3 regions of the Citrobacter sedlakii genome follow, and region 3 is predicted to be linked to each of the others. Evidence: predicted binding sites of a transcription regulator. Region 3 holds the regulator's gene; each other region holds the start of a gene.

Region 1 (3,285 bases), 1.2 Mb from region 3:
GGTCAATTTACTCTGCGTCCTTTTTCTGCGGCAGGCGCAGCAAGGAAGGGGCATCCGCCAGATAGCCGGAGGACGCTTGCGACAGGAAGGAGGAGAGCGGCAGCGATTGCTTGCTGAATTCCGCAGGGGATACCACGGGATATTCTTCCGCCAGTCTCATTTCTTCCGCGACCCGTTTCTCTTTCTCCTGCAAATAGCCCACTAAACTGATCTGATACTTGCGGATATTTTCGACGTAGGCGTACGCTTCGTGACCGCGGGCGTAGCCATAGGTCAGCTTACTGTAATATGGCTTCTGGCTGAGCAGCGGCAGACGCTGCTTCACATCCGTCCAACTGTCAGGGTTACCTTTGGTTTTCGCCGTCAGCGTTCGCGCGTCGAGCATATGCGCATAGCCCATATTATACGCCGCCAGCGCAAACCAGATGCGCTCATCCTTTGGCACGGTTTCCGGCACCTTGCTCATCATGTCCTGTAAATACCGCGCGCCGCCGCTGATGCTCTGCTCCGGGTCGGTACGATCGGTAAGACCCAGACTTTGGGCCGTGTTTTTGGTCAGCATCATCATGCCGCGAACGCCGGTCGGCGAGGTAGCCTGCGGATCCCAGTGTGATTCCTGCCAGGCGATCGCGGCGAGCAGACGCCAGTCAATTTCCTGAGCATACTTTTCAAATAAGGGTTTCAGGTCGGGCAGCATGGCCTCAACGGCGCGCAGGAAGGTGCGGGTATCGACATAGTCGAAATCGTCGCCGTGGCCGAGATACTTCTCTTCCAGCCTCGCCAGCGAGCCGTCATCATTGATGCTGTTGAAGAAATCGAGCAGGGCGGCTGATAACGTATTGTCATCGTCCAGTTGGCTAAACCAGGTGACCGGCTGTTCGTCAGTGACATCCAGCGCGACCGCCAGTTCCGGATGTACGCGCTGATAAAGGCTGATGGCGACAGAGTCGGCAATGGTGTAATCCAGCTTACCGGCAAGCACGGCGTCCAACAGCTCCGTGGTGCCTTTTCTGTCTTCAATTCGCCAACTGAGTTGAGGAAATTTTGTCTCTTTCAGCGTCTGTAAATCATTAACCACCACATGGCCGGGAGCGATAGTCAGCTGGCTTTCCGTCACGCTGCCCAGCGTACGCGGACGATACTGGCCCACTTTGTAGACCAGTTGCTGCGAGACCGAGTAATAGGTCGGGCCGGGCTGGTAATTTTTAACCCGTTCGCTGTTATAGACCAGTCCGGCAGCCAGCAGGTCGGCATCGCCGTTATCCAGGTCATCGAACAACTGACTGATGTTCTGGCGTACGGTAATCTTCAGCTTCACCCCCAGATAGTTGGCAAACTGTTCGGCCAGCTCATAATCCAGCCCGTAGGGCTTACCATTAAGCGTTGAATAGGTCAGCGGCGAGTTAATGGTGCTCACGCGCAGCTCTCCCCGCGACTGGATCGCCGCGATACGACTTTCAGCTTTACCGGACCAGGGAATAGAGGGCCAAAGCGCGGCGGCCAACAACAGCGTCAGGATGCCGATGAACAGATAATTAATCTTTAATTTTTTCAATTAGTTAATTCTCTGTACCGTGCGTTGCCTCAGTGTAGGAAAAGGAATAGTAAGACCAGGAGTATTTATCAGTGAGCGGCATTTTGCTTAAACTTGCGTCAGTTGGCAACTAATTAGAACGATTGGCCGCACCGTCTGGCAAAAATTGACGCCAATTTTATTTCGACGCAAACGGTTTCGTCGGCGGCGCAGATTCTTTATAATGACGCCCGTTTCCCCACTTGGGCACACCGAAAGCTTAGAAGACGAGAGACTTATGATGGAAATTCTGCGTGGTTCGCCTGCACTGTCGGCATTCCGTATCAACAAACTGCTGGCGCGCTTTCAGGCTGCCAACCTCCAGGTCCACAACATTTACGCCGAGTACGTCCATTTTGCCGATCTGAACGCGCCGCTGAGCGATGATGAGCAGGCGCAGCTTGCCCGCCTGCTGAAATATGGCCCGAGCCTGAGCAGCCATACGCCGGAAGGCAAACTGCTGCTGGTAACGCCTCGCCCCGGCACCATCTCCCCCTGGTCTTCCAAAGCGACGGATATCGCCCACAACTGCGGTCTGCAACAAATCGATCGCCTGGAGCGCGGTGTGGCTTACTATGTTGAAGCCTCCACGCTGACCGCTGAACAGTGGCAGCAGGTCGCCGCAGAGCTTCACGATCGCATGATGGAAACGGTTTTTTCCTCATTAAACGATGCCGAAAAATTGTTTATCCATCACGAGCCCGCTCCGGTCGCCAGCGTCAATTTGCTGGGCGAAGGCCGCCAGGCGCTGATCGACGCCAACCTGCGTCTCGGCCTGGCGCTGGCGGAAGACGAAATCGACTACCTGCAGGATGCGTTCACAACGCTGGGGCGCAACCCGAACGATATCGAGCTGTACATGTTTGCCCAGGCGAACTCCGAACACTGCCGTCACAAAATTTTTAACGCCGACTGGGTGATTGACGGCGAGCCGCAGCCGAAGTCGCTGTTCAAAATGATTAAAAACACGATGGAACACACTCCCGACCACGTGTTGTCTGCCTATAAAGACAACGCGGCGGTAATGGAAGGTTCTGACGTGGGACGTTATTTTGCTGACCATGCCACCGGGCGCTATGACTTCCACCAGGAAGCGGCGCATATCCTGATGAAGGTCGAAACCCATAACCACCCAACGGCAATCTCGCCATGGCCGGGGGCCGCGACCGGTTCCGGCGGCGAGATTCGCGATGAAGGCGCAACCGGACGCGGCGCGAAGCCAAAAGCGGGGCTGGTGGGCTTTTCGGTCTCTAACCTGCGCATTCCTGGCTTTGAACAGCCGTGGGAAGAAGATTTCGGCAAGCCTGAGCGCATTGTGACCGCGCTGGATATCATGACCGAAGGCCCGCTGGGCGGCGCGGCGTTCAACAACGAATTTGGTCGTCCGGCGCTGAACGGCTATTTCCGTACCTACGAAGAAAAGGTCAACAGCCATAACGGCGAGGAGCTGCGCGGCTACCATAAACCGATCATGCTGGCGGGCGGGATCGGCAACATCCGCGCGGATCATGTACAGAAAGGCGAGATCAACGTTGGCGCGAAGCTGATCGTTCTCGGCGGCCCGGCAATGAATATCGGCCTCGGCGGTGGAGCGGCGTCGTCAATGGCGTCCGGCCAGTCTGACGCGGATCTCGACTTCGCTTCCGTGCAGCGCGACAACCCGGAGATGGAGCGTCGCTGCCAGGAGGTGATCGACCGCTGCTGGCAACTGG
Region 2 (3,285 bases), 1.2 Mb from region 3:
GCAACCGGTTACGCGATTAAAACAGGAACACCATGAAAAAGATTGATGCGATTATTAAACCCTTCAAACTGGATGACGTGCGTGAAGCGCTGGCTGAAGTCGGCATCACCGGGATGACGGTAACAGAAGTGAAAGGCTTTGGCCGTCAGAAAGGGCATACCGAGCTGTATCGTGGCGCGGAATATATGGTCGATTTTCTGCCGAAGGTGAAAATCGAAATCGTCGTGCCGGATGACATCGTGGAAACCTGTGTCGATACCATCATCCGTACTGCGCAGACCGGCAAAATTGGCGATGGTAAGATTTTTGTCTTCGACGTGGCGCGGGTTGTACGCATCCGTACCGGCGAGGAAGACGACGCGGCCATTTAAGCCGCGTCTGTCTGTAGGCTGGCGCAGTGCCTGATGGCGCGGCGCCTGTCAGGCCTGCGGGTTTTTCCGCTGTGCGTTACAGCACTTTATGCGGCCCAAAACATTCGTAATGAATGTTTTCGTTTTTCACGCCCATTTCCACCAGTTGCTTCGCGGCAAACTGCATAAACCCGACCGGACCGCACAGATAAAACTGCATAGCCGGATGGGTTAGTGACGCTTTCATCGCCGTCAGGTCCATCAGCCCTTCACTGTCAAATGCCGCTTTTGCGCGATCGGTCTCTGTCGGGATGCGATACCAGGTGTGCGCGGTAAAGTGCGGCAGCGTATTTCCCCGTTCACTCACTTCATCGACAAACGCATGCACATCGCCGTTTTCCGCCGCGTGGAACCAGTTAACCTGGGCGCTGTGTTTCGCTGTTGCCAGCGTATCCAGCATCGCCAGCATTGGGGTCTGACCGACGCCTGCGGAGATCAGCGACACCGGCGTGTCCGTTGAGACCTGCATAAAGAAATCACCGGCAGGCGCGGCTAAATGCACCACGTCGCCGACGTTTGCATGGTTATGCAGCCAGTTAGACACCTGCCCGCCGTCTTCGCGCTTCACGGCAATCCGGTAGCCTTTGCCATCCGGCTTGCGGGTCAGCGAGTACTGGCGAATCTCCTGGTGCGGAAAACCTTCCGGCTTCAGCCAGACGCCCAGATATTGACCCGGCTGGTAGTCGGCCACCGCGCCGCCATCGACGGGTTCAAATTCAAAACTGGTAATCAGCGCGCTGCGTGGGGTTTTCGCGACAATACGGAATGGTCGTGTCCCTTCCCAGCCGCCGGTTTTACGGGCATTTTCACGATAGATTTCCGCTTCGCGGTGAATAAACACATTCGCCAGCACGCCATAGGCTTTACCCCACGCATCCAGTACATCCTGACCTGGGCTGAACATTTCATCCAGCGTGGCTAACAGATGCGTGCCGACGATGTTGTACTGCTCCGGTTGGATCTGGAAGCTGGTGTGTTTCTGGGCGATCTTTTCCACAGCAGGCAGCAGCGCGGGCAGATTCTCAAGGTTGCTGGCATAGGCGGCAATGGCGTTAAACAGCGCTTCACGCTGATCGCCATTGCGCTGGTTGCTCATGTTAAAGATTTCTTTGAGTTCGGGATTATGGGCAAACATGCGATCGTAAAAATGGGCGGTCAGTTTGGGACCCGTTTCGACCAGCAGGGGAATGGTGGCTTTTACAGTGGCGATGGTTTGGGCGTCAAGCATACGGTCTTCCTTTATCTGAATCTTTAATGATGTATGTCAAATGCATCTTATAAAAAATACCCCTGCTTTGTAAATGGTTCTTTGTGACTTTGCGTTGCAAAAGTTACAACGTGAAAAATCTGCATCACAAACCTGAAAAGAAATCCGTTGAAAACCGTAAGGTCTTCATTCGGCAAAGCCTTATAGAATGCCGAGGTAATCGTTTGCGTAAAATCCTTTGTCAAGACCTGTTATCACAGAATGATTCAGTTATACTGTTGGCCGTTGTCCAACAGGACCGCCTAATTAAGGCCAAAATTTTATCGTTAGCTGAGTCAGGAGATGCGGATGTTAAAGCGTGAAATGAACATTGCCGATTATGATGCCGAACTGTGGCAGGCTATGGAGCAGGAAAAAGTACGTCAGGAAGAGCACATCGAACTGATCGCCTCCGAAAACTACACCAGCCCGCGCGTCATGCAGGCGCAGGGATCTCAGCTGACCAACAAATATGCTGAAGGGTATCCGGGCAAGCGCTACTACGGCGGTTGTGAATATGTCGATATCGTTGAGCAACTGGCGATCGATCGCGCGAAAGAACTGTTCGGCGCTGACTACGCTAACGTACAGCCGCACTCTGGTTCTCAGGCTAACTTCGCGGTTTACACCGCGCTGCTGCAGCCGGGCGATACCGTACTGGGTATGAACCTGGCGCAGGGCGGCCACCTGACTCACGGCTCCCCGGTTAACTTCTCCGGCAAACTGTACAACATCGTGCCTTACGGTATTGATGAGTCCGGTAAAATTGACTACGAAGAGATGGCGAAGCTGGCGAAAGCGCACAAACCGAAAATGATTATCGGTGGTTTCTCTGCTTACTCCGGTATCGTTGACTGGGCCAAAATGCGTGAAATCGCCGACAGCATCGGCGCGTATCTGTTCGTCGATATGGCGCACGTTGCGGGCCTGATCGCCGCGGGCGTTTACCCGAACCCGGTTCCACACGCGCACGTTGTGACCACCACCACCCACAAAACGCTGGCGGGTCCGCGCGGCGGCCTGATCCTGGCGAAAGGCGGTGACGAAGAACTGTACAAAAAACTGAACTCCGCCGTGTTCCCGAGCGCGCAGGGCGGCCCGTTGATGCACGTTATCGCGGCGAAAGCGGTAGCGCTGAAAGAAGCGATGGAGCCAGAATTCAAAGTTTACCAGCAGCAGGTTGCGAAAAATGCTAAAGCGATGGTGGAAGTGTTCCTGAACCGTGGCTACAAGGTAGTCTCCGGCGGAACTGAAAACCACCTGTTCCTGCTGGATCTGGTTGATAAGAACCTGACCGGTAAAGAAGCTGACGCCGCGCTGGGTCGCGCCAACATCACCGTAAACAAAAACAGCGTACCGAACGATCCGAAGAGCCCGTTTGTGACTTCCGGTATCCGTATCGGTTCTCCGGCTGTCACTCGCCGTGGCTTTAAAGAAGCGGAAGTGAAAGAGCTGGCGGGCTGGATGTGTGACGTTCTGGACAATATCAATGACGACGCGGTGATTGAGCGCGTGAAAGGTAACGTTCTGGATATTTGCGCACGCTTCCCGGTTTACGCGTAATTCACTGCGAATGCCGGATGGCGGCGCATGCCTGACCATCCGGTCGCGACGTTATGCCGGGCGTCA
Region 3 (3,285 bases):
ATAATCACCATCAGAAGCAACAGAAAACCTTTCAGGGTGCCATTCACCGAACGGTCAGCCAGTTTTCCGCCAAAATAATTACCGATGGAAAACCCAACGCCAATCAGCACCAGCATACCGGTGACAAACGCTGGCGAGGCATGCGTAATGCTGTGCAATACGGGCGCGATGTAGGTATACAGCGTAAACATCGCCCCAGCCCCCAGAACAGTGGTTAATAACGCCATCAACACCTGCGGACGCATCAGCACCGCCAGCTCCTTTTTTACCTCCGGACGCGTTCCAGCGCTGCCCTTCGGCAAGGAGAAGAACAGGCTCGCCATCGCGATAACGCCCAGCCCAGCGGTCGCCATAAACGACATTCGCCAGCCGATAGTTTCACCGAGCCAGGTGGCAGCCGGAACACCGCCGATGTTGGCGATTGTCAGTCCCATAAACATTGTTGCCACCGCGCTGGCCTGCTTATGCTTTGGCACCACGCTTGCCGCCACGACGGAGCCCAGCCCAAAAAAGGCGCCGTGGTTCAGACTGGTCAGAACGCGAGACAGCATCAGGGTGGTGTAATCAGGAGAGATAGCGGAAAGCACATTGCCCACGGTGAAAATGGCCATCAGAAAGATCAACGCATTGCGACGTCCGCGATGTGAAAGCAGTAGCGTCATTAATGGCGCGCCGACCATCACCCCAATGGCATAAGCGCTGATCAGCATTCCTGCGGCGGGAATCGTCACATCAACGCCGCGAGCGATGACCGGCAATAATCCCATGGGAGAAAATTCAGTGGTGCCGATCCCGAACGCGCCTATGGCCAACGCCAGTAAAGGGTAATTTATTTTCATACGGTAATGACTCCGCCTGTTCGCGCTTAAACGCGGTGGACAAGAAAAGCCAAAAGCATGACATCAATCACAAAAAAAGAGAAGTTAACAAATTTACAAAAGACTTTTGCATTTTTGATAACAATTGGCGAAGGGAATGTGAGGGAGCGACACTCCCTCAGCGGTAAATCAGTGCAGTGCTGCGGTTAAACCACCTGCCACGATCAGAGCCAGAACAATAAACGTGGTCACTAATGAAAATTTCAGATCGGTGCTCATCAACTTTTCTCCTTTTTATTCCCACACAAAAAGTGATATAGCGCATTTTTACACACTTGAAAGCAAAAATCTCCCACGATTTAGGGTGATATCTGTTTTTAACACTTCCCCTTTTCGTTAAGATCAGCCAAAATTCGACGCTTACTTGTTTAGCGTACCGGCCATTGACCCCTTCCTGACGTTCCGTGTCGTTTTCCCGGCGTGCCGCAACCCTGATGTTGCGATCAGGGTGTGTAAAGGCAAACGTTTACTTAGCGTATTTTACTGTTCAGGTTGGGTCTGGAGTGAGATGTAATGGCAACAATTAAAGATGTAGCGAAACGAGCAAACGTTTCCACTACAACCGTATCACACGTTATTAACAAAACGCGTTTTGTTGCAGAAGAAACGCGTAACGCGGTGTGGGCGGCAATCAAAGAATTGCACTATTCCCCCAGCGCCGTCGCCCGAAGCCTGAAGGTCAACCATACCAAGTCCATCGGCCTGTTGGCGACCAGCAGCGAAGCCGCCTACTTTGCCGAAATTATAGAAGCCGTTGAAAAAAACTGTTTCCAGAAGGGTTATACCCTCATCCTCGGCAACGCGTGGAATAACCTGGAAAAACAGCGCGCCTATCTGTCGATGATGGCGCAAAAACGCGTGGATGGCCTGTTGGTCATGTGTTCTGAATATCCGGAACCTCTGCTTTCTATGCTCGAAGAATACCGTCATATTCCCATGGTAGTGATGGACTGGGGCGAAGCCAAAGCCGATTTCACGGACACGGTGATCGATAACGCCTTTGAAGGCGGCTATATGGCAGGCCGATACCTGGTGGAGCGCGGACATCGTGAAATCGGCGTGATTCCCGGTCCGTTGGAGCGGAACACCGGCGCAGGCCGTCTGGCTGGCTTTATGAAAGCGATGGAAGAAGCGCTGATCAACGTGCCGGAAAACTGGATTGTGCAGGGCGATTTTGAGCCGGAGTCCGGCTACCGCGCAATGCAGCAAATCCTGTCGCAGTCACACCGTCCGACAGCGGTATTCTGCGGCGGCGACATCATGGCGATGGGCGCGCTCTGTGCTGCCGATGAAATGGGTCTGCGCGTCCCGCAGGATGTCTCGCTGATCGGTTATGACAACGTGCGAAACGCGCGCTTCTTTACGCCAGCGTTAACCACTATTCATCAGCCGAAGGATTCTCTGGGTGAAACGGCGTTTAATATGCTGTTAGACCGTATCGTCAATAAGCGCGAGGAGTCCCAGTCGATCGAAGTCCACCCGCGACTGATTGAACGTCGCTCTGTTGCGGACGGCCCGTTCCGCGACTACCGCCGTTAAGTCGCGCCTGCGGGAGTCTCATCAGGCTCCCGCAGCCACTCTCTGTTCAGTGTTTCACTGTCTCCCAGATACTCCAGCAGCCACGCCAGCGCCGGCGAGGTATCGTTTTGTTGCCAGGTAAGACAGCAGGCGGCATCCGGGAAAGGATTTTCCAGCTCCAGCGCAACCCACTGCCCCGTGTTAAGACGAGGTTTGGCAAAATGCGTCGGCACCATGCCAATACACAATCCAGCGCTGATACAGGTTGCGGAAGAGTCCCAGTCCGGCACGACCATACGGCGTTGATTATCCAGTAACCATGTGACGCGTTTGGGCAGGTTTCGGGAGGTATCCTCCAGCACCAGCGACGGCCAGTTTCGCAACGTGTCGTCGCTCAACGGCCCCATTATGCTCGCCAGCGGATGGGAACGCGCCACCACGCAACTCCAGCTCAACATTCCCATATCGCGAAAGGCATAGCGACCGCCCACCGGAATAGCGCGCGTCGCGCCAATGGCCAACTCCACCCGACCATCGGACAACGCGTCCCAGACGCCGTTGAAAACTTCCTGAAAAACCAGCAGCTCTACATCATCAAAATGACGGTAAAAGTCGACGACCATCTGGCGGGTCCGTTCCGGACGCACGATATTATCCACCGCAACAGGCAACTGCCCGCGCCAGCCATTGGCGATTTGCTGACACTGTTGCCGGGTGTCCTGCATTTTTTTGATAACAGAACGCCCTTCTTTTAAAAACCAGGCCCCGGCGGGCGTCAGCACCACGTCACGGTGGCGGCGTTCAAACAGTGGGACCGCCAACCACTCTTCCAGTTGCCGTACCGTGTAGCTGACCGCAGAAGGCACCCGGTGCAATTCCTGAGCCGCTG

Evidence for each region. Region 3 encodes PurR, which represses purine synthesis genes. Its sites were predicted from a motif close to CANGCAAACGTTTGCNTG; they were not measured.
Region 1: the regulator PurR is predicted to act here: its motif matches at 1,720-1,737, upstream of purL (phosphoribosylformylglycinamidine synthase).
Region 2: the regulator PurR is predicted to act here: its motif matches at 1,831-1,848, upstream of glyA (serine hydroxymethyltransferase).

What each region holds. Positions count from the first base shown of each region.
Region 1 is NZ_CP071070.1:1,306,383-1,309,667, forward strand. It holds gene mltF (membrane-bound lytic murein transglycosylase MltF) at 8-1,555, opposite strand; gene purL (phosphoribosylformylglycinamidine synthase) at 1,812-3,285, shown strand, end outside.
Region 2 is NZ_CP071070.1:1,316,161-1,319,445, forward strand. It holds gene glnB (nitrogen regulatory protein P-II) at 33-371, shown strand; gene hmpA (NO-inducible flavohemoprotein) at 448-1,638, opposite strand; gene glyA (serine hydroxymethyltransferase) at 1,966-3,219, shown strand.
Region 3 is NZ_CP071070.1:2,482,753-2,486,037, forward strand. It holds gene JY391_RS11850 (MFS transporter) at 1-839, opposite strand, end outside; gene cydH (cytochrome bd-I oxidase subunit CydH) at 1,008-1,097, opposite strand; gene purR (HTH-type transcriptional repressor PurR) at 1,392-2,417, shown strand; gene punR (DNA-binding transcriptional activator PunR) at 2,414-3,285, opposite strand, start outside.